DNA from 3 places in the Sporosarcina koreensis genome. Region 2 is predicted to be linked to each of the others. Evidence: riboswitches for the same ligand, from Rfam matches in the RefSeq annotation. Region 2 holds a riboswitch; each other region holds the start of a gene.
What was found. A riboswitch is a leader RNA that binds a small molecule or an ion and turns the genes downstream of it on or off. The one in region 2 is predicted to bind preQ1.

Region 1 (7,695 bases), on a different contig from region 2:
GACAAAGCATTCACGAGTATGCTTTTCACGCGTCGTCAGCTCGGGTTGCGATCCGTTGCGCACCTTATCGACCGCCGACTCGACGGGAATCGTATATTGGACGGCGCCCTTCACTCCCTCGATTCTCCTAACGGCATCCGAATGACCTTGGCTCAACCCTTTTCCCCAGAACGTATACGTCGCACCTTCAGGAAGGATCGATTCCCCGTAAAGCCGGTTGATGGAAAACAGACCCGGGTCCCAACCGACAGAGATGATGGCCGTTTTTCCATTCGGTCTAGCCGATGCATCCATCGCCTCAAAGTATTCAGGAATCTTCGCGTGTGTGTCAAAGCTATCCACCGTATTGAACAGCTTCGAAAGCGCCGGCCCTTGTTCAGGAAGATCGTTTTTCGAGCCGCCGCATAAAATCAGTACGTCGATATCATCTACATGTTTTTCAATTTCATTCAATCGTAAAACAGGTGCGTTGCTGTTCACTTTCAAGTCCCCCGGCTCTCTCCGGCTGAAAACCCCTGCCAGCTCCAAATCATCATTTTGGGCAATTGCCGATTCCACGCCTTTGCCTAAATTTCCGTATCCTACGATACCTATTCTGATTTTCGTATCCATCATGACCAGCCCTCTCTCTGCAAGTATTCTCTCATTTTATCGTTTCGCCATAATTTTTGCTAATTATTCTTTTGTTCACAAGCTGTCCTTTTGCCTATTTCGGCATCCATGGTAAAGTAGAATATGATTCAACTTAATTGAAATGAGGATTCCACATGCGCGCATTCGTTTATGCAATCGTCTTTTTTTCCTTCTTTGATTTATTCTCGCAACTGCCGATCATGAGCCCTTTTGCACTATCTTTGGGAGCTTCTTCTTTCATGACAGGATTGGCTGTCGGGATGTATTCATTTTCAAATACAATCGGGAATGTCATTTCCGGATTCATGACGGACCGTAGAGGACCGTTCGTCATTTTGCTTATAGGATTATTTGCATCAGGTATTTCACTACTTCTTTATTCATTCGCAATTGGGCCTGTTTCCCTTCTAGGGATCCGCTTCGTCCATGGTTTTATGGAAGGGCTGATTGTCCCCGCAGCGTTTACATTCCTCGCCAACCGCGCCGAAGAATCAAAAAGAGGCAGAAGTGTTGCCATTTCAGGTGCCTTTGTAGGAATGGCAGCAATCATAGGACCTGCCTATAGCGGAATTGTCGCTTCAAAAACAGGCGCCCCTTTCATCATGACAGTGAACGGCGTCATCATGTTCATCCTTGCGATATCAGCATTTTTCCTGCTCCGCTCCGTTTCTTTCGTAAAAAAGCAAAAGGTCGAGGGTACGAAGCATTTCAGGGTGAGATATTTGTTCAGACACCCTGGCATGGTCCGAGCATTCGCCGGTGCTTTCTTCCTTATGTTCTCCCAAGGTGTTTTGGCTTTGGTCCTGCCATTAAAGGTAGAGGCATTAGGCTTTGATACGAAAGCGACAGGCATGCTGCTCAGCACATTCGGCATCGTCGCCATTCTGATTTTCCTGCTGCCGATCAATCGCATCTTCGATAAAGTGCGCCCGATGATCACATTGGCATTCGGCATTTCGATGATGGGCTTGAGCATGCTGTTTCTTAGTCAAGTTACGGAGCTGAAGTTCCTCTACATAGCAATGGCGCTTTACGGAATAGGTTTTGCATTCCTTTTCCCTTCCATCAATTCTTTGCTCATCGACTCATCGTCTCCGGAATTCCGAGGGAAGGCATACGGCTATTTCTATGCATTCTTTTCGATTGGGGTCGTCGCAGGCTCCAGCCTGATCGGGTTTTTGGATCTGACATTCAGGGGCGCGTTCATGCTCACCGGCATCATTCTACTGAGTGTCGCCCTTTATACGATTCTCGGAATGAAAAGGAGTCTGCTATTGACAGAAGAACCGTGATAGGATAAAGTTTTACACGAAATGAATAACCCTGTTCGGGAGAGGTTCATAGCGACCCTCTATAAAAAACTATGGATGACGGAAACAAGCCATGTCCATTTTAGCGACATGGCTTTTCTTTTTTTCTGTTCCTATGGCCTCTCCCTGACAAATTTCATGGGGAGGTTTTTTAATTGGCTGGAAGAGATGAAAACACATTGACGGATTTAACGTTGCTTGGAAATCAGAATACTAAATATGCATATGAGTACGATCCATCCATCTTGGAATCGGTCGATAATATGCATACGGAACGGGATTTCTTCGTCAAATTCAACTGTCCCGAATTCACTTCGCTTTGTCCGATGACAGGACAGCCGGATTTCGCGACGATGTATATCAGCTTCATCCCGGATAAGAAATTGGTGGAGAGCAAGTCATTGAAGCTCTATTTGTTCAGCTTCCGCAATCATGGCGATTTTCACGAAGACTGCGTCAACATCATCATGAATGATTTGATAAAGCTGATCGGTCCGCGCTATATCGAAGTTTGGGGCAAGTTCACTCCGCGTGGCGGACTTTCCATCGACCCTTATTGCAACTATGGAAAACCTGGCACGAAATATGAAAAAATGGCGGAACATCGTTTAATGAATCATGACATGTACCCTGAAAAGATTGATAACCGATGAGGAGGAAACAATGAAATGCGCTATTATTTAAGCGGGATTTTCGTCGGACTTTTACTATTATCGAATATTGTTGCAGTCAAGTTGATGAGCATCGGAAGCTGGATTGTTATCCCTGCAGCGGCTGTCATCTATGTGTGCACATATCCGATCTTGGACGTGTTAACGGAAGCATACGGAAAGGATGCTGCGAGAAAGACGGTCCAGACAGGATTCATTGCGCAGCTTTTCTCGATAGGATTCATTTGGATCGCCATCCAGTTGCCGGCTGCTCCGTTTTATGAACATCAGGAAGCGTTTGAAACGATATTCACCGCGGGTTTCCGTGTGACGATTGCGAGCCTTGCTGCATATCTTATCAGCCAAAACTTGGATGTCACCATTTTCGACAGGCTTAAAAGAAAGCATGGCAATCAAAAGTTGTGGGTCCGGAATAATGTGTCTACGATGGCGAGCCAACTCGTCGATACGACGATTTTCATTACCATCGCATTTGCTGGCACGATGCCGATTGGCGCTTTGTTAGGAATGATCGCAAGCCAATATGTTTTCAAATTCATCATCGCTATTTTGGATACGCCGATTGTTTATCTGTTAGTGTCATTATGCAGGAAAAAGGAACCCGAAATTACGGACCAAGCGATTTCTTTGCAAAATTGATTCCTGGGAACGAGAACTCTTTGGCCTGGAACGAGAAGTTAACAAAGAGTATTGAAAACTTCATGGCCATAAACGAGAAGTTTCCAATTTAATATGCAAATAAAAAAACAGGTGAAGGGATCGTTGTTGCGACCCTTCACCTGTTTTGCATTTATTCAACTCATTTGAGCAGAAAAGGATTTGATTTCTTCCATGAATGCTTCGCCGTATCTCTCCAACTTCGCCGCCCCGACACCGTTGACCTCTAAAAACGCCTCTTCCGAAAGAGGCATTTTCGCTGCCATATCACGCAATGACTTGTCCGAAAAGACGACAAATGGCGGAACGCCCGCTTCTTGGGCAAGCTTCATGCGAAGGGCACGTAGCTGGTTGAATAGCGGATCGTCTTTCGCGATCTGCTTCGTTTCGACAGTCCCTTTCCGGTATACCTGGATTTTGCCGGTCAATACGTCTTTGCCTTGCTCGGTGACATAAATGATTGGGAATTGTCCGTTTTCCACGCCCAGATAGTTTTCGGAGATGATGAATTCGATGAAATCGGAAACGTCTTTCGCATTCCGTTCTTTCATCAGACCATATGTCGTCAAATTATCGAAACCGAACTCCAGCACTTTTTTATTCCGTGAGCCTGTGAGCACTTGGGCAATCATCGTCTTGCCGAAACGCTGACCCATACGTATGACGCAGGACAGCACTTTTTGCACATCAACTGTCACTTCAAAACTTTCCCGGGTGTCTGTACAGTTTGCACATCGACCGCAATCCTGCACGTCCTTCTCACCGAAATACGTAATGATGAACTTTTGAAGACATGATTCGGTATGGCAGTAATCAATCATCGACTGCAGCTTTTCCAGTTCCGCAGGAATCCGATGTTGATCCTGCGATTGATCAATGAGGAACCGCTGCGTAATGACGTCCTGGGAAGAAAATAACAGGGTGCATTCACTGTCAAGGCCATCCCTCCCTGCACGGCCAGCCTCCTGATAATAACTTTCCATATTTTTCGGCATTTGATAATGGATGACGTACCGTATATTACTTTTGTCGATACCCATCCCAAATGCATTCGTCGCCACCATGACAGTCGCCTCATCCATAAGGAAGCGATCCTGCTCCGATTGCCGGACAACATCCGAAAGGCCGGCATGGTATTTTGCAACAGCGATTCCGCTCCTCTCAAGCGTTGCATGGATCTGGTCGACCGCTTTACGGGTGGCGGCATAAATGATTCCAGCTTCCCCTTCATTCTTCTTGACATAATCTTTGACGAACTTATCCCTGTCCTGCCCTTTAATAACAGAAAAGGTGAGATTGCTTCGCTCAAAGCCTGTCATCACTGTATTTTCATGCTCGATGTGCAATTGGTCGCAAATATCTTCCCTCACAGCAGGTGTTGCGGTTGCTGTCAAAGCCAACACGACCGGTTTTCGTTCAAAGGAGGATACGACTTTGCTCAACATCCTATAACTCGGCCTGAAATTATGTCCCCATTGCGAGATACAGTGTGCCTCATCAATTGCAATCATCGGAATATCCATTTTGCTGATTTGTTGGATGAACGAGGGAGATTCAAATCGTTCAGGGGCTACGTAGAGCAGACGGTACATTCCCTCCAAAGCATTTTCAACAGTCCCGAAGTATTCCTCTGTCGACAATGTACTATTGATGTATGCTGCCGGTATACCAATTTGATGAAGGGCATCCACCTGGTCTTTCATCAAGGAAATCAACGGGGATACGACTAGAACTGTGCCTTCCATGACAAGCGCAGGAACCTGATAACAGATGGATTTCCCTCCGCCCGTCGGCATGACGCAGAGCGTATCTTTTCCGTCAAGCACATTTTGGATCGCTTGATCTTGACCTGTTCGGAAGGAAGAAAAACCGAAATAGGAAGATAAGACGGAAGTAATTTTTTCGATCGGAATCACCTCTTTCATTCAGTCAAAGAAAAAAGCACCTACTGTCGGCGCTTTTTCCAGCTTGCTTACTCCAGACGAAGCCTTTCCTATAGAATAACAGACATTCGGTCATGTCACCATTGAATGATATGTAAAAAGCTCCCCATACGGAAAAACCGCATGTGAGAGCTTACGATCAAAAAAGCAAACGGAGGCGAGAGGATTTGAACCCCCGCGGCGCGTGAACGCCCTAGCTGATTTCGAGTCAGCCCCCTTCAGCCTCTTGGGTACGCCTCCAATTAAGACAAGTTAAATTATACGCCTCAAAAAAGGAGATGTAAAGTTCATGTTCTGATAAAAATCCCATTACGTTTACGGTCGCTTAGACTTTCGCAATCCGAACATTGCTCACCATTGCCAAGCCAAGGACAACCATTAAAATGACGAAAAATGGAGGTCCGATATAAGGGCTTAGAAAATAGGATAATGTCAATAAAACACCAGCCGCTGTAATAGGCACTCCGTAAAACGCTCCGTCAAACTCCTTGACATTGTAACGTGCAAGTCGGATGGCCCCCGCGGCGATGTAAAAAACAGTCGCGGCAATTCCTACCCAAAGCATCGAAGACAAATCAGTCATATAAATCAGGAGCGCCGGGGCTACTCCGAATGATACAATATCACTTAGTGAATCCAGTTCTTTGCCAAACAACGACTCGGAATGAAAGTGCCGCGCGACCATGCCGTCGAAACGATCGAAGAGAGCTGCAAGGAAAATGAACACCAAACTCATATGACCGAGTTCACGGGCAATTAGAATGATTGCAATGATTCCGAAACTTAAGTTGGTGATTGTAATTGCATTCGCCAACTGCCCTTTTATTTTCGTATAATCTAAGTATCTAGATAAAAACATGATGATACCTCCAGTATTGTTATATTGCTGACTACTAATCTGAAACATAGGAGACTGTTGACATGAAAAAAATATTATTTAAACGTTTTGTAGAACTAAGCGGACATCCCGTATCTTCCGCTTTATTAAAAACAATTGCAAGTTCCCGCCTTAGCCGGAAACTCATCAAACCGTTTGCAAAGACATACCGTATTAACGAAGAGGAAGCAGAGTTCCCCATCGACAATTATGATAGCCTTCAAGCTTATTTTACGCGCAATTTGAAAAAGGGTTCACGGCCGATCGACATGCGTTCCGATACCCTGATTTCCCCGGTTGACGGAGTTGTCACGGAGCTCGGTACAATTGATATGGATCAGACGTTTACGATTAAGAACCATCTATATAGTATAAAGCAGATTCTGGGAGATGAAAAGAGAGCAATTCCATATAAAGGTGGTTTCTTTTATATTTTTTATCTCTCCCCCAGTCATTATCACCATTTTCATTATCCATATGACGGCAATATCGAATCGAGGTATGCACTTGGGACCACTTCTTTTCCCGTAAATGACCTAGGCTTGCGGCTTGGCAATCAGCCTTTTGCTACAAACTACAGGATCATCTCCGAACTTTCGACAGCTCATGGCAGGATGACGATGATTAAAGTGGGAGCACTAAACGTGAACAGCATTCATATTTTGGATTCCTCCACTTCTTTCACGAAAGGTGAAGAGTTCGGCTATTTCTCTTTTGGATCGACTGTTATTTTATTTATGGAGAATAACGAATCCTTCCGACCGACAATTCCTGTCGGCTCTGAAGTGAAGTTGGGGCAAGCGATTGGAGAATGGGTGCAGCATTCCTAAACAATCCTCATTGATAGTCTATTCGCCAAGGTTTCAGACCTTTCCTTCTTTTCGGTTAAATATAATTGAAATTACTCTGTAGAGATTATTTATCGATAATGATTATAATTAACTGTAGATTTCATAGAATGGTTATGCTATATTCAGAAGGAAGATAGTAGACTATTAACTTTAGGAGGCATTATCAATGACAAACAGTGATAATCATTCTCAAAAGAAACTGACGACCGCCGCAGGTGCTCCTGTTGTGGACAACCAAAACTCGATGACTGCAGGTCCTAGAGGTCCGGTCCTTTTACAGGACGTTTGGCTGATCGAAAAACTTGCCCACTTCGACCGCGAAGTCATTCCAGAAAGGCGTATGCACGCTAAAGGATCTGGCGCGTATGGAACTTTCACGGTGACGAATGATATTACCCAGTATACGAGAGCGAAGCTTTTCTCCGAAGTCGGCAAAAAGACGGATATGTTCGCCCGATTTTCAACAGTTGCCGGCGAACGGGGCGCCGCCGACGCTGAACGTGATATCCGCGGATTCGCACTTAAGTTTTATACGGAAGAAGGAAACTGGGATCTTGTCGGGAACAACACGCCCGTCTTCTTTTTCAGGGACCCCCTTCAATTTCCTGACTTGAACCACGCTGTCAAAAGAGACCCGCGTACAAATATGAGGAGCGCAACAAACAACTGGGATTTCTGGACTTCTCTGCCGGAAGCATTGCACCAAGTCACCATCGTCATGAGTGATCGGGGAATTCCGAAGACGTACCGTCA
Region 2 (7,695 bases):
AGCGGCACAGCTCCGCATGGGATTTATAATGTTTCTATTGAAGATGGAAATACGTGGCTGACGGGCGGACCGTTCGGATTGGAAGGCGGCTTACTGGCGACGTTGTTAATTATTTTAGGATTTTTTGGGACGAGGCTTTATGTGAGGATGAAGGCGGAGTAGGCGTTATGCGTGCTTTTCTTAATTTATGAGCGAATTTAGCGGTTTATGGACTTTTGGGGAAGTTTATGCGCGTATGGAATGATTTATAAGCTTTTGTGGCGTTTTATGCGTGATTGGAACGATTTATGCGTTTCTATAGCTATTTATGCGTCTTTTGAAAACCTTGAGGCTGCCTAGCTTATGGCAGCCTCTTCTTTTCGTCCGCTGAGCGTTAATACGAGGATTCCGCCTAAGAGGAGCGCGATTCCTGACCATGAAATAAAGTCGAGCCTTTCCCCGACGACTAACACACTTAAAATCGCGGCAGTGAGCGGTTCAGCAAGTGAGAGCGTCACCGCGGATGACGAAGGGATGTGCCGCAAGCCGGTGGAAAACAGAATATACGCGACGCTTGTCGTGGCAATTCCAAGATAGATCATTGTCGATATACCGGGAAGCGTTAACAATCCGTCCGTTTCAAAAATGAAAAGAAATGGCATAAGCATAATTGCGCTCACCGAGAAAATGACGGCGACTGAGGGAATCGCGTCCGCTTTCTCCAATACTTCTTTATTAAATAACGTATAGAAGGCGAACAATAGGCCGGCACAAAGGGATAACGTGACGCCTACCGGATTGACAACCAACCCTTCTTTATTCGAAAACAATAATACACATCCGACAATGGCAAGCGATGTTGCCGTCAGCCATATTTTCGTCGGGCGTACTTTGAGAATCAGCCACTCGATGAGCCCCGAAAACATCGGCGCGCTTCCGATTGCGACAACCGTTCCAATGGCGATTCCCGTTAAGCGGATTGACGTGAAAAAGCAATATTGGAAGATTGCCATCGCCAATGCTGAAAAAATCGTCGCTTTCCACGGCCAGTTCCGAAAATCGATTTTCCGAAGAATAAGCATAATGATGAGCAATGTGAAACCGCCGACAGCGAGCCTAGAGGCACCGACCGCCAAAGGGTGTACCGTTTGTGGCATGAATGTTTGTGCGGTGCCGGTCGTTCCCCAAAGCATCGCCCCTAATAAGACAACTATGAATGCAATGCGCTGTGACAAAAAAATCCCTCCCCCGATATATTGAATATATCATGATATCGAAGGAGGGTGTATGAATTCTCTAAATTATTTTGCTGTTGATTCAATCGTGTTTTTCAGCTTTGCCAATAACCCATCCCAACCTTCGGACATGCGTGGTCGAACGATGTCATGCGATTCGCCGAACTCGGTCTGCTTGCCATCCTCCCAGCCGGCATGAATGAAGGTCAATTCGGTTTCGCCATCGACTTCCTTCAGTTCAAAATGGACTTGCCAATCCTTGCCCCAGACGAATGAAAAATGGTTCGGCGGTTGGATTTCCGTCACTTTACATGGCGATTCGCCCCAGGGACCCGCTTGCAAGGTGAACTCCTTCCCTTCGACCGGTTCCATGTCGCTCGGCATGAACCAAGCGCCAATTCCATCCGCCGTTGAAACGTACGGCCATACTGTTTCGATTGGAGCATTGATAACGATGTTTTTTCTGATTTGTGTTGTAGACATTTAACTTCTCTCCTTAATTCTTAACTGGCTTATCCTATTATTATTTTAGCATCAACCACTTCGGAATTGCATTTTCGTTAAGGAATGAAATGAATTCTTTGAAGCTTCTCCTGAACATCGGGATGAATCTGATTCTCCCCTTTACTGATAAGCTCATCCGTTTCGATACTTTTGAATACATCATGAATGGCTCGTAATTGATCCATCTGCTCAACTGTCGGTGGTATTTTTATCATTTTGTTCAGCAGGTCAATCGCGCCATCTAAAGAAACATTCAGCTCCGGGTTCAACTCCGCAACCATTTCCAGCAATCCTCGGGCATTATAAACATCAGCTAAGATCGGCTCAATGATCAGCCTTCTTTCATCTTCTTCCTTATGCGTCTCCTCACCGGCTTCTAGAACAGATAATGTTTTCGTTGCAAAAGCCAGGTCCATCAATTCAAATGCATCGTTGAAAAAGGCATAGGAGGCCGGCTCGTTATCCACATTATTCGTGTTTTCTTTCTTATAAAAGGTTTCTTTCTGATAGCCATTTTCATTTTCATCGTAGGTGAATTTCTGCACCTTCCGATCGGAATGAGACGACATAATCATTACGATTCCTGGTTTCTTGTTAAATCTTCCTGTACTAAACTCTATTGAGCCGTTCTGAACAAATTCATCAAAAAGCGGATACGTTTTCTCGCCGTCTTTCACGACCAACAACCAGCTCTGTCCGTCATCCCAAGCAAAGAGCCCATTTTCCATTTTTCCTGCATTCACATATAACTCGATTATTTCATCTTCCCCATCCCCGTCCAGATCCAACGTGGTTGATTTATAAAGCGTCTTCGGATATTTCTCAATATCTTTTGCAACAATCATCGAATAATCATTATTCACTTGTTGATTCATTGCTAGTTCAAGCGCTTCTCTTTCTTCCTCAATTGTATTTACAAGAGCTTCTTTTTCCGATGAAATTTGCTCGATCCGCTTTTTTAGTTCGTTTATTTCTTTGGTCTGATCTGTGTTTGATTGATCACTGTTTGACCGATCCGTGCAACCGCCAAGTATACCTGCTACGCAAACGATTCCCAGTAAGAGTCTCCTCATTCCCTATCCCCCTATTTGTACTCAATTCAACACTTCTAGTATTGATACGTTCTTAACGCCCCATTTGTTTCAATAGATTTAAAGTGGAAGAATGGACTTTTGTATGAGAACTCGTCGTGCTCCGCCTGTTGCACTCCAAACGTTTTCAATTGGAAAAAGATATTGAAGGGTAGAATTTGCTATGTTACACTATAAGGTAGGCTTTTTGCCGCGTGGTTCGTAACCATCCCACGAAAAAAAACTAAGGAGAAATGAATATGAAAGTAAAAATGATGGCAACGAGCGGGATTATCGCTGCGTTGTATGTTGCTGTGACGTTTTTGATTGCCCCGTTCGGGTTCACTAACATCCAGTTCCGTCTATCGGAGATGTTCAATCATCTCGTTGTGTTCAATAAAAAATACATCGTCGGTGTCGTATTGGGCGTATTTATCGCCAACTTGCTCTTTTCAGAACTTGGGCCGATCGATCTTGTATTCGGTGTCGGGCAATCCGTTCTTGCACTATCGATTACAATCCTCTCCGCTAAGTTCATTAAAGGGCTATACCAACGGATGTTTTTCAATACATTGGTATTCACGTTTACGATGTTCCTTATCGCTTGGGAATTGAACATCGCGCTGGAATTTCCGTTCTTATTGACATGGCTTTTCGTCGCGGTCGGCGAGTTCGTCGTCATGGCAGTCGGCATACCAATTATGGCTGAATTGAATAAACGACTTCAGTTCGATAAACTGATTTAAAAAGAGGCGCACTGTCGCCTCTTTTTTTCGATAAAAGGAGAATTTATAAATGTATATGACGATAGAAGAAACAGCAGAATACTTGGGTATGCCCGTCGAGCAAGTCCGGAAGTATGTATGGGAAGGACGCATTCGATCCGTTCATGACGGCGAGCAGTTTTTCATCAATCAAGATCAATTCGCCAACTATTTCAACCAACTGGAATTTGTAAAAAGACAAATCGAAGACTATTTGAATGAACCGATTCCACCCGACCGCGATATCAAGGATGAAGATTAAAAACCTTAATAAAGGGTAAACTGAAACCAGGGATGCGCCGTAGTCTAAAAGACACAATTTTTTTATTCAATGCGAGCTGGATTTCGAATTCGAAAGTTTCTTTTTATTTCTACTAGGCACCTTTGGGATGCATTTTGTAAGTGTTAATAAAAAAATAAAATACGCTATTTGTGTAAGTGTTTACATTTTTACTCCCTTTGCTTTCCCGCTACATGATTGGTATAGTTTGTAGTCGTTTCAAAAATCCATTATTCATAGGGGGAAACATGCGAAAAATATCAAATGTATTTTATATAACAATTGGCCTGATCATATTGGCTGTTGGATATGGAGTGATAGCGGCGGAAAGCTTTGAAACCGTCACAAATTCCATCAAATCATTCGTATCATCCTCATTCGGATGGTATTACATGCTTCTGCTTTCTTTTCTTCTAGTGCTCAGCATTTTCTTCATTTTCAGCCCATTCGGCAAAGTGCGATTAGGGCGGGACGAAGACCGTCCATCATTTTCAACAATCACCTGGATTGCGATGCTTTTCTCTGCCGGGATGGGAATCGGCTTAGTCTTCTATGGGGCTGCGGAGCCGTTATCCCACTATGCCATCAACCCTGCTACTGCCGAACCCAATACAGACGCCGCCTTCAAAGAGGCAATGCGCTATACATTCTTCCATTGGGGATTGCATGTATGGGCAATGTACGGGATTGTCGGACTTGCACTGGCGTACTTCCAATTCCGCAAAGAGGAACCGGGGTTAATTTCAGCAACATTGAAGCCGATTTTCGGTAAAAAAATGGAGGGGCCATGGGGCGTTCTCGTCGATGTACTTGCCGTATTTGCAACAGCTTTTGGCGTTGCCACTTCTCTCGGCTTCGGTGCTGTTCAAATTAACGCAGGGTTGGATTACCTATTCGGCTTTTCTATCGGATTCAAGTCACAACTGATCATCATTGCGGTCGTTACTGTCCTATTTGTTGCATCTGCCTGGTCTGGACTTAGCAAAGGAATTAAATATTTATCCAACACAAACCTGATACTTGCGCTTGCCCTATTAGGTTTCGTCCTCATCTTAGGACCAACTTTGCTTATCTTTAATGTGTTCACTGACTCCATCGGGGGATATCTCGCCAATCTAATTTCAATGAGCTTCCGTACTGCCCCATTAAACAATGCACATCGGGAATGGCTTGATAGCTGGACGATTTTCTATTGGGCTTGGTGGATTTCGTGGGCACCTTTCGTCAGCATGTTCATCGCACGGGTATCAAAAGGACGAACAATCAGGGAATTCATGGTCGTCGTCATGCTGGCGCCAACCATTCTGAGCGCCTTCTGGTTTTCAGCTTTTGGATCTACAGCGATCAATATGCAGCGTAAAGGGATTGTGGACTTAGCGAATACTGACACTGAATTAACGATTTTTGAAATGTTCCATGCAATGCCTTGGTCAATCCTCATTTCGATTGTCGCAGTTCTGCTCATTGCCTCATTTTTCATCACCTCAGCAGACTCAGCGACATTTGTATTAGGTATGCAGTCCACGTACGGTTCATTGACGCCACCAAATAGCGTAAAAATCATTTGGGGGGTCATCCAATCCGCTATTGCAATCATACTGCTCTCTGTAAACGGATTGACGGCACTGCAAAATACAATCATCATTGCCGCCTTGCCGTTCTCGTTCATCATTTTGCTCATGATCGTTTCACTGATCAAAGCATTACAGAGCGAACGACCGAGGAGTGAACGGCCGAGAAGAAGGAAAGCGAAAGAAAACGTTTAACGGCACAGAAAAGTGGAGGGGAATCCAATTCCTCCTCCACTTTTTTAATTTGGCACCAAGATTGCTTCGTGTTGGCGGATGACATGCAACAAGTCCGCAACCATCGCACTCCCTGTCGGATACATTCCCGCACCCGGACCGACTAACGTCAACTGCCCGAGATATTCCGTATTTACAATGACGGCATTGTCGACGCCATCGATGCCGAACAGCGGGTGATCCGCTCCTATTAAAACTGGTCCTACAGCCGCCTGCAGCTTCCCTTTTTCGTCTTTCCAAATATCCGCCACGTGACGATAACGAAGATCGCCTTTGGATGCATCGAGTATTTCGTCCGGCTCAAGATGATCGATTCCGAGGACAGGTACATCCTCCCAATCAGGCTGCCGGCCGAAAGCGAGCGAACTCAAAATCATCAGCTTACGGAAAGCGTCCGTTCCACTGACATCATCTGTAGGATCCGCCTCTGCATAGCCGTTTTGCTGTGCAGCCGAAAGCGCCTGCTTGAATGAGGATCCTTCATCACGCATTTTCGTCAAAATGAAATTCGACGTCCCATTTAAAATGCCCTGGATCCGTTTGACGCGGTCGCCAGCTAGAAGATTGGTCACTGTCCGGATAATCGGGACACCGCCGGCGGTTGTCGCTTCGAATCCGACTTGCACATCACGGAACTCGGCATGTTTCAATAAAGCAGGTCCGTGTTTTGCAAACATCGTTTTATTCGCAGTGATGATGTGACAGCCCTTCTCGATCGCATCAGACAAATACGTATAGGCAGGCTCTTCCCCGACAATCGCTTCGAAAACGACATCGATTTCCGGGTTATTCAATATTTCCTGAATGTTATCAGTAATTTGCGCGCCTTTAATCGGCATGCGTTCTTTCGCCTTGTCTTTCACAAGGATGGATACGACATCAACGGTGAAACCAGTGCTCTTTTTAATCTCTTCCCGCTTCTCCTGCAGGATTCTGTAGACACCTTCACCGACCGTACCGAAACCGAGTATGGCCACTTTGATTGACGGCATGAAACCACCCTTTCCTTTTCTAAAGCGGAGGGCGCCTGCTTAGATGCGACAGGCATAAGGCGAAACTGCGAAGTGGCGCTTTTTGCCACACTGCAGCTTCGACTTATGACCCGAGCATCTGGCGCCCGCAGCTAGCTGTTATTCCGTTTAGCGTACTTCAACAGGTGTTGCTTTCTCGATCGCCTGCTTGAGGTCTGCAATAATATCTTCCGTTGACTCAAGCCCGACAGACAGACGGATCAATTCCTCTGGCGTACCTGTCTTTTTCAAGTCTTCCGCAGACAATTGCTGATGTGTCGTTGATGCCGGGTGAATAATCAGTGATTTTGCATCGCCCACGTTCGCGACATGCGACCATAGCGTAATATTATCGATCACTTTGCGCCCTGCTTCACGTCCGCCTTTAATACCGAAAACGATGATCGAGCCGAAGCCGTTTTTCAAATATTTCTTGGCATTTTCATACGTCGGGTGATCTTCAAGTCCTGTGTAAGTGACCCATTCCACAGACGGATGAGCCTGTAGGAATTCAGCCACTTTCACAGCATTTTCATTATGGCGTGTCACACGCAAATGGAGCGTCTCCAGCCCTTGAAGGAAGTTGAATGCACTGTCAGGATCTAGACATGGCCCGAAGTCGCGCAGCAATTGGACGCGGAGCTTCGTAGCGAATGCCGCTCCCGCCGTGTCAATTCCGTAGCGCAAACCGTGGTATGTTGCATCAGGCTCCGTGAAGCCCGGAAACTTGCCTCTCGTCCAGTCGAATTTCCCTGCATCGACAACGACACCGCCGATTGTCGTTCCGTGGCCGCCGATCCATTTCGTTGCGGAATGAATGACGACGTCCGCTCCGAACTCGATTGGATTCGATCCGTATGGGGATGCGAATGTGTTATCGATAATGAACGGAATTTCATTCTCATGGGCGATGTTTGCGACCGCTTCGATATCGAGCACTTGAAGGCTCGGGTTTCCGATTGTTTCAGCGAAAATCGCTTTCGTTTTATCTGTAATCGCGGCACGGAAGTTCTCAGGTTCGTCCGCGTCCACGAATTTCACATTGATA
Region 3 (7,695 bases), on a different contig from region 2:
TCCATGTTTCTCTTCGAACTGAATCGTTCCATGATGACGCGCTGTAATATCTGCACATATGAATAATCCTAAACCTGAACTGCCTTCCAATTTTCTGTGCACGAAGGGCTCGAAGATATTCTCGGCAATGGCTGGCGGGATAGGTGCGCATGGATTGGTCACCACAATTTCTTCGTCTACAATAATGGCTACAGAGCCCCCCGGTGTTCCATGCAGAACGGCATTATCAATCACATTAAGAAAGAGCTGCCGGATTTCGTCCGGGTTGCCCAGCACTATATAAGGATGGCCTTTCAGGTGAATCTTCACATTCCGTGGATCTGCTTTCATTTGAAGATCTTCACAGACGGATTGCATGATCGGGTACACATCTATCATTTCATGAGGGGTATCTAGCACAGTGGATTGGTATTTTGATAACGCAAGTAATTGAGTGACCATTTCGTTCAGCCGCTCGCTCTCTGTTCTTATTTTCACAGAAGCCTTCTGCAGAAATTCGATGTCGTCAAATTCTCTTACTCCTATTATTTGAGCGTAGCCCGAAATGGTCGTAAGCGGTGTTTTGAATTCATGGGTGATGTTTTGGAAAAAGGTCGTGCGTTTTTCTTCAAGCAATAAAACCTTCTCTTTCTCCTGTTCAATCGTTTGGATATGCTGCTGGATTTGCAATTGCATGTGCTGAAAGTTTTGAGCCAGTTCTCCGATTTCATCAGTTGCCTTATTTGCAGCAATCAGCTCATAATCGCCTGTCGTCATTCTTTTCGTTGCAGTTGTCACTTCTTTTACTCTCCGTATGAATTGATTGGATAATAGCAACGATATTAAATAGACGCCGCAAAACAAAAGCACCGTTAGCAAAGTGAATGTACGCAGCAGACGTTTATTATGTAAGAACACATCCGTGTAATCCGCAGTAAAACGGACAACTCCATACAGCGTATCATTCAAATAGAGTGGGTATGCGAAATAAAGAAGTGTTCCCTCCCGCAATGGTTGAACGGTGTACGCAGATTTATTTTGAAATGCTTGTTTTAATTCTTCGCTGCTATTCTCCCCTACACTTGCTTGATAGCGTTGCTGTTCTATCAGAATTGGACGATCGATCGGCACTGCTTCATATAAAAACTGCCCTTCATTATCATACAGGGCTACACTTTGATCATTTAATTTACTTAATTCATTTGCAAGCTTATCGCTGTGTTCAACGACAAAGTTTCCGCTTTGCGGATGCAGCTGCTCAAATTGTTTTATGAATTGAGTGGACGAATATTGTAGAGAGGTCACGGCTTCTTCGAGATTGGTCATTGTATATTTTTCTAGCATCTTCGCCATGATTTGATGGCTCAAACCCGCTGCAATGAAAAACACGATGAAAAAACCGATGAAAAACTTCTTCCGAATCGTAAGTTTCATTGGCTCAATTTCCTTTCATACGATAACCTACACCAAAGACAGTATCGATAATGGAAGAATCTAGCTTTTTACGAATCCGTTGAACATGTACGTCCACTGTCCGAAGACCGCCTTCATAATCCATTTCCCAAACGGTATCAAGAATTTCCTCCCTTGAAAACACTCGGTTTCTATGTTGGGCGAATAACAATAAAAGCTCATACTCTTTCGGCTTGAAGGCAATCAATTGTTCATCTTTGAAAACGGAGTGGGCACGGGGATCGATATGGATGCTCTCATTGAGGTGAATCAAGCGATGCGGCGTCTGGTTGCGACGAAGTAACACATTCACACGCGCAAGAACTTCCCGAATATCGAATGGCTTTGTCATATAATCGTCTGCCCCGAGTTCAAGGCCAACAACCTTCTCTACAATATCGTCACGCGCTGTCAGCATAAGGATCGGGGAATTCATTATGGCAGTAATCTGTTTGCACAGCTCAAAGCCTGTCGTATCTGGAAGCATAAGATCCAAAATAATGAGGTCGATCTCAACCGCTAGAACAGCTTCCAATGCTTTCACTCCTGTAGATGCGCCAATTACCCGAAATCCCGCTTTCCGTAAGGCATACGATAAAATATCATAAATCGATTCTTCATCTTCTATTATCAAGATCGTCTTTTGTATATGTTCCATGTTTATCTACTCCTACATCTTAGCTAGTTCTAGTATAGCGTGTACTTGTTGCTAAGTTGTTGCTTATTCATGGTTCTCTAAAATTACATAGTTTCTAATCCGTCAGTTTGCCCTCACCTCAATTCTCAAATAAACTATTATTCAAGCCTGCTGCTTGGTAACCAAGGTATCACGAGGAGTAGATATCCAAGTTTTTTGAGTACATCCAACCTCAAAGGGAGTGAGTACATATGGCACGAAAACGATACAGCAATCTGGATATTGCCGCCACGACATCAAACTTCAAGGATGTAATACGCTGGCAAAAAGAACGACGAGGGAAGCGCAAAGATTTGAGTTTCCGTATTGGACAAGCAGACAATAAACAACAGGGGCTTCTGAACAGCAAACACCAAGATTTGACGATTACGTGGATTGGGCACTCCACATTTCTTCTGCAAGTTAGCGGTTTGACCATTGTGACGGATCCTGTTTGGGCCAGGCAGATGGGATTCAGCCGGAGAATGGAAGAACCCGGACTGTCTATAGATGAAATTCCGCCTGTCGATGTTATTTTATTGTCGCATTCCCATTATGATCATCTGCATGTAGCGTCTTTGAGAAAGTTGAAAGGCTCACCTGCCGTTCTTGTCCCTGAGGGGCTTGGACGTTTTGTACAGAAGTTGATGAAGGGAAAGAACGTATATGAGTTGCCATGGTGGGGGCATTTGAGCATTGAGGCCGTAAAATTCAACTTCGTTCCTGCACAGCACTGGACAAAACGTAGTCTTACCGACACGAATACCTCACACTGGGGAGGCTGGGTCATTCAACCGGAATTATTGCCAGCCAGGGAGCATACATCCCATTCCATCTATTTCGCCGGGGACAGTGGCTATTTCCATGGATTCCGCGACATCGGTGAAAGGTTCCCTGATATTACGTATGCACTTATGCCAATTGGTGCCTATGAGCCTGAATGGTTCATGGGGACGCAGCACGTAACACCGGAAGAAGCGATTCAAGCTTTTGTTGATGTTGGAGCTGAGACGTTCATTCCCATGCATTACGGTGCGTTTAGACTGGCTGATGACACGACCGAGGAGGCGTTGAATCGCCTGCTTGCCGAATGGGAGCGGCGGGGGCTGGATTCAAGTCGGCTGCGGTTGCTGAAGCATGGGGAGACGATTGTGCAAGCCGAGGAAGGTTAATTGAATTGTGTTCTAATTCCCTACCTACCTCCATAGCAATCTCCTTTCCTTTATGAGATAATAGAACAAATGTACTCTCAGTGGAGGTGTTCCTATGAAACCCGTAATCCTAGCCGAAAAACCTTCCCAAGCGAAAGCGTATGCAGACGCTTTTTCCGTGCGGAAGCATGAAGGGTTCTTGGAGATCAACCCGTGTCCGATTTTCCCTGCGGGAGCTTACATCACATGGGGCGTCGGCCACTTGGTCGAGTTGAAAGAGCCGCATGCATACAATCCCGCTTGGAAACGTTGGTCGCTCGGGAGTCTGCCGATTTTACCGGAACGGTATGAGTTCCAGGTGGCGAAAGGGAAGTTCAAGCAGTTTCAGATTGTGAAGAAGCTTATCCGCGGAACAGATACGGTCATCAATGCGTGTGACGTGGACCGGGAAGGATCGAACATCTTCTACAGCATTTATTATCAAACGGGCGCCCGCAATCAGACGATCAAGCGGCTTTGGATCAATTCGCTTGAAGTCGATGAAGTGCGGAAAGGATTTGCGAACTTACGGGACAACCGTAAGGATTTGCAGATGTATGAAGAGGCGAAATCCCGGCAGATCAGCGATTGGCTCGTCGGGATGAATGCTTCCCGGCTTTATACACTTCTATTGAAAGCGAAAGGGGTTCAGGAAGTGTTTCCGATCGGCCGCGTACAGTCGCCTACAGTGTACTTGATTTATCAACGGCAGCGCGAGATTGAAACATTTGTATCGGAACCGTTTTTCGAAGTCGAAGCGACGTTCAAAGCAGAACACGGTACGTATAAAGGCAAAGCAAAAGCGAAGGAGCCGAAACGGGAGATCATACAGGAACTGCTCGCGAAGCATGGAATCCAACCGAATTCGCCAGGCGTGATCACCTCTGTCACACATACCGATAAACGGACGCCGCCACCGCAGCTCCATTCCTTGTCTACGTTGCAGGCGACGGCGAACCGTCGATGGAAGATGAGCCCTGCGAACGTGTTGAAGACGATGCAAGGCTTGTATGAGAAGAAGCTTGTCACCTATCCGCGGACGGATGCGCGCCATATTACGCCGAATGAATTTGCGTACTTGAAGGATCAAGTCGGCGATTACCAACAGCTGATCGGGCACCCCTTCCCTGTCGCTTCTCTTGCTCCGAAGAAGCGGTATGTCGACAGTTCGAAGGTACAGGAGCACTACGCGATCATCCCGACGAAGAAAGTGCCGACACAAGCAGTTCTTGGCAGGATGTCGCCGCTCGAGCGGAATCTGTATGAGGAAGTCGTCCGTACGACGCTCGCCATGTTCCATACTGATTATTTGTACACTGAGACGAAAGTGACGACGGATGTGAATGGATTGCCGTTCTTTACGACTGGCAAAACGGAAAGGGATTTGGGATGGAAGGCTTTATTCCAACGGTCGAAGGATGAAATAGAGGATCCTGCTTTGCCGCCACTGCGCATGCAAGAAGCAGTCCAATCCGATATCGGCATTAAGGAAGGCAAGACGATGCCCCCTAAGCCATACACGGAAGGGCAGCTCATTGCGATGATGAAAACATGTGGAAAGCTTGTCGAGGACAAAGAGGAAACGGATATTTTGAAAGAAATCGAGGGTCTTGGGACGGAAGCGACCCGAAGCGGTATCATTGAGACGATTAAAAAGCATGGCTATATTACCGTGTCTAAAAATATTGTATCGATTACAGAGAAAGGTCGCGTGCTTTGCCAGGCGATTGAAGGGAATCTGCTTGCCAGTCCATCAATGACGGCGAAGTGGGAAACGTATTTGCGAAAAATCGGCAATGGTGAAGGAAGCGGACAGCATTTCCTCGATAATATTTCGAAGTTCATCGCGAAGCTGTTGGATGACGTGCCGAAGCAGTTGGAAGCAAAGCCGATTGATGCGTCGAAGGTTCCGCCACGGCAATCGAAATCGCGCGGTTCTTATCAAGCGGTGGAGGTCGCCCCATGCCCCGCATGTCAAAATGGGATGATTCTAGCCCGAAAAGGATTTTACGGATGCAGCAACTATAAAAATGGCTGTAAACAGACGTTGCCGGGCATCTTCTTGAAGAAAAAACTGACACCTGCGCAAGTGAAGCTCCTTTGCACGAAGGGAAAAACGAATACGATCAAAGGCTTCACCGCCAATAACGGCAATAAGTTCGATGCAAGCCTTGCATTGGAAAACGGAAAACTGAATTTGGTGTTTCAAAAATAAAAGAGTAGCTGTTCGGCTGATGTGAAGACGGTATTAAACCGGACTCATGTCAGCCAATTTCTTTTTTAACCGTTTTTTGTCCGCCTTCCCCCATCTCCACTCGCCTATGTTATTATGAACTAGGTTCAACAAAAGAGGTTCGCAAACTCCCTCTATAAAAAACTAAGGAGATATGTAAAATGAAAAATGAAAAAGCGGTCGTCGTCTTTAGTGGCGGCCAAGACAGTACGACATGCCTATTTTGGGCATTGAAAAACTTCCGGGAAGTCGCAACAGTGACGTTCGACTACGGACAACGGCATTCGGATGAAATCGAATGTGCCAGAAAAATCGCGGAAGAACTTGGCGTATCGTTCAAAGTGCTGGACATGAATTTGATTAACCAGTTATCAGCCAATGCGCTAACACGTGATGATATCGAAGTCACGGAAGTGGATGGCGAATTGCCGTCAACGTTCGTACCCGGACGAAATCATCTGTTTCTATCTTTCGCGGCGGTTTACGCCGATGCGATCGGCGCACGACACTTGATTACCGGTGTGAGTGAGACGGATTTTAGCGGTTATCCTGATTGCCGCGACAATTTTATTAAATCGTTAAATGTGACATTGAATTTGGCCATGGATGGAAACTTTGTCATCCATACGCCGTTAATGTGGCTAGATAAATCTGAAGTATGGGAGCTGGCTGATGAACTTGCCGCGCTCGATTTTGTGCAGTCGAAAACGCTCACTTGCTACAACGGCGTTCCAAGCACAGGCTGCAGAGAATGTCCTGCATGTGTGCTGCGCAATGAAGGGCTTGCGGCGTATCAAGCACGAAAGACTGCAGGTGCTGCTAAATGATGCAGCAATTTTATCCGCAAGTACAACACGACTTTCGATTTGAATTAAACAAGGATATGCATTTTTCGGCTGCGCATTTCATTCCAGATGAAGAAGCAGGAAAATGCCAAGTGTTGCATGGGCATACGTACTTCGTTAATGTCACCATCGGAGGAAATGAGCTGGATCCGCTCGGTTTTTTGATTGATTTCAAACAACTGAAAGATCTTATTCATAAAAAATATGATCATACCGTATTGAATGATCATCCTGAGTTCCAAGCTACCTTTCCGACAACTGAACGATTGGCAGAACAAATTTGGAAATCCATTCAGGATGTTCTCCGTACAAGAGACAATCGCCCTGCGTGCCTCCAAGTGATTGTTCGGGAAACGCCGACGAGCTATGTTGTCTATCGTCCGTTACAGGAGGATTTATGATGAAGATCCCTGTAATGGAAATATTCGGCCCTACAATCCAAGGTGAGGGAATGGTGATTGGCCAAAAAACGATGTTTGTCCGGACGGCGGGCTGCGATTATTCTTGTGCTTGGTGCGATTCCAGTTTTACATGGGACGGCACTGGCAAAAGCGTTTCGAAACAGCAGCAAGACATTATCGATGAACTGAAATCAATCGGCGGCCAGTCCTTTTCGCATGTAACGATTTCAGGCGGAAATCCCGCTTTGCATAAAGGCATCGGAGACCTGGTCGATCTTTGCCATGGAGAAGGTTGGAAAGTTGCAGTCGAGACGCAAGCAACGTTTTGGCAAGATTGGTTGTTGAACATCGATGACATCACGCTTTCTCCAAAACCACCAAGCTCAAAAATGACAACGGATTTCGTCAAACTGGATCGCTTCATGGAGAAATTGACAGATGCAAATGCAAGTATGAAGATCGTTGTTTTTGATGAAACAGATTTCAAATTTGCGGAAGATGTCCATCTCCGTTACCCAACGGTCCCTTTCTATTTACAAGTGGGTAACGATGACACAACAACCACAGATGACGCCTATCTTGTATCCAATTTATTGAAACGGTTTGAATGGCTTATCGATTTGGCTGTTGCTTCTCCCGTCATGAATGATGTGAAAGTGTTGCCGCAATTGCATGCCCTTGTGTGGGGGAATAAGCGCGGCGTTTAAAATAATATCTTATGAAAAGGTCGACTCCATTTTTCGGAATCGACTTTTTCATTATATTTCACATATATCTGTTGACTCTTATGCTCCCGCACTTTATATTAGTAATGAGATTGAGAATCGTTATCAACATAAACAAACTAGTTGGGAGAGAAAATCACTTGAAAAAAAGTTTAATGCTCCTGCTCGCCTCTTTGCTACTCGTTCTTGCGGCA

Region 1: it holds a riboswitch for preQ1, as region 2 does, so the genes downstream of both, queF (preQ(1) synthase) here and ACFPTP_RS17930 (QueT transporter family protein) in region 2, are expected to answer to the same signal.
Region 3: it holds a riboswitch for preQ1, as region 2 does, so the genes downstream of both, queC (7-cyano-7-deazaguanine synthase QueC) here and ACFPTP_RS17930 (QueT transporter family protein) in region 2, are expected to answer to the same signal.

Annotation. Positions count from the first base shown of each region.
Region 1 covers NZ_JBHSNP010000026.1:2,486-10,180, reverse strand. The annotation lists gene ACFPTP_RS11670 (diaminopimelate dehydrogenase) at 1-612, opposite strand, end outside; gene ACFPTP_RS11665 (MFS transporter) at 768-1,925, shown strand; PreQ1 riboswitch class I at 1,961-2,004, shown strand; gene queF (preQ(1) synthase) at 2,099-2,596, shown strand; gene ACFPTP_RS11655 (queuosine precursor transporter) at 2,612-3,253, shown strand; gene recQ (DNA helicase RecQ) at 3,409-5,187, opposite strand; tRNA gene ACFPTP_RS11645 (tRNA-Ser) at 5,367-5,454, opposite strand; gene pssA (CDP-diacylglycerol--serine O-phosphatidyltransferase) at 5,540-6,073, opposite strand; gene ACFPTP_RS11635 (phosphatidylserine decarboxylase) at 6,136-6,921, shown strand; gene ACFPTP_RS11630 (catalase) at 7,109-7,695, shown strand, end outside.
Region 2 covers NZ_JBHSNP010000029.1:431,582-439,276, forward strand. The annotation lists gene ACFPTP_RS17910 (CPBP family intramembrane glutamic endopeptidase) at 1-162, shown strand, start outside; gene ACFPTP_RS17915 (DMT family transporter) at 336-1,214, opposite strand; gene ACFPTP_RS17920 (SRPBCC family protein) at 1,281-1,697, opposite strand; gene ACFPTP_RS17925 (hypothetical protein) at 1,775-2,791, opposite strand; PreQ1 riboswitch class I at 2,998-3,042, shown strand; gene ACFPTP_RS17930 (QueT transporter family protein) at 3,049-3,534, shown strand; gene ACFPTP_RS17935 (helix-turn-helix domain-containing protein) at 3,584-3,814, shown strand; gene ACFPTP_RS17940 (glycine betaine uptake BCCT transporter) at 4,081-5,598, shown strand; gene ACFPTP_RS17945 (homoserine dehydrogenase) at 5,643-6,629, opposite strand; gene ACFPTP_RS17950 (O-acetylhomoserine aminocarboxypropyltransferase/cysteine synthase family protein) at 6,777-7,695, opposite strand, start outside.
Region 3 covers NZ_JBHSNP010000024.1:9,542-17,236, reverse strand. The annotation lists gene ACFPTP_RS10570 (sensor histidine kinase) at 1-1,413, opposite strand, end outside; gene ACFPTP_RS10565 (response regulator transcription factor) at 1,418-2,089, opposite strand; gene ACFPTP_RS10560 (MBL fold metallo-hydrolase) at 2,320-3,279, shown strand; gene ACFPTP_RS10555 (type IA DNA topoisomerase) at 3,374-5,512, shown strand; PreQ1 riboswitch class I at 5,641-5,684, shown strand; gene queC (7-cyano-7-deazaguanine synthase QueC) at 5,692-6,357, shown strand; gene queD (6-carboxytetrahydropterin synthase QueD) at 6,354-6,776, shown strand; gene queE (7-carboxy-7-deazaguanine synthase QueE) at 6,773-7,483, shown strand; gene ACFPTP_RS10535 (Fe(3+) ABC transporter substrate-binding protein) at 7,642-7,695, shown strand, end outside.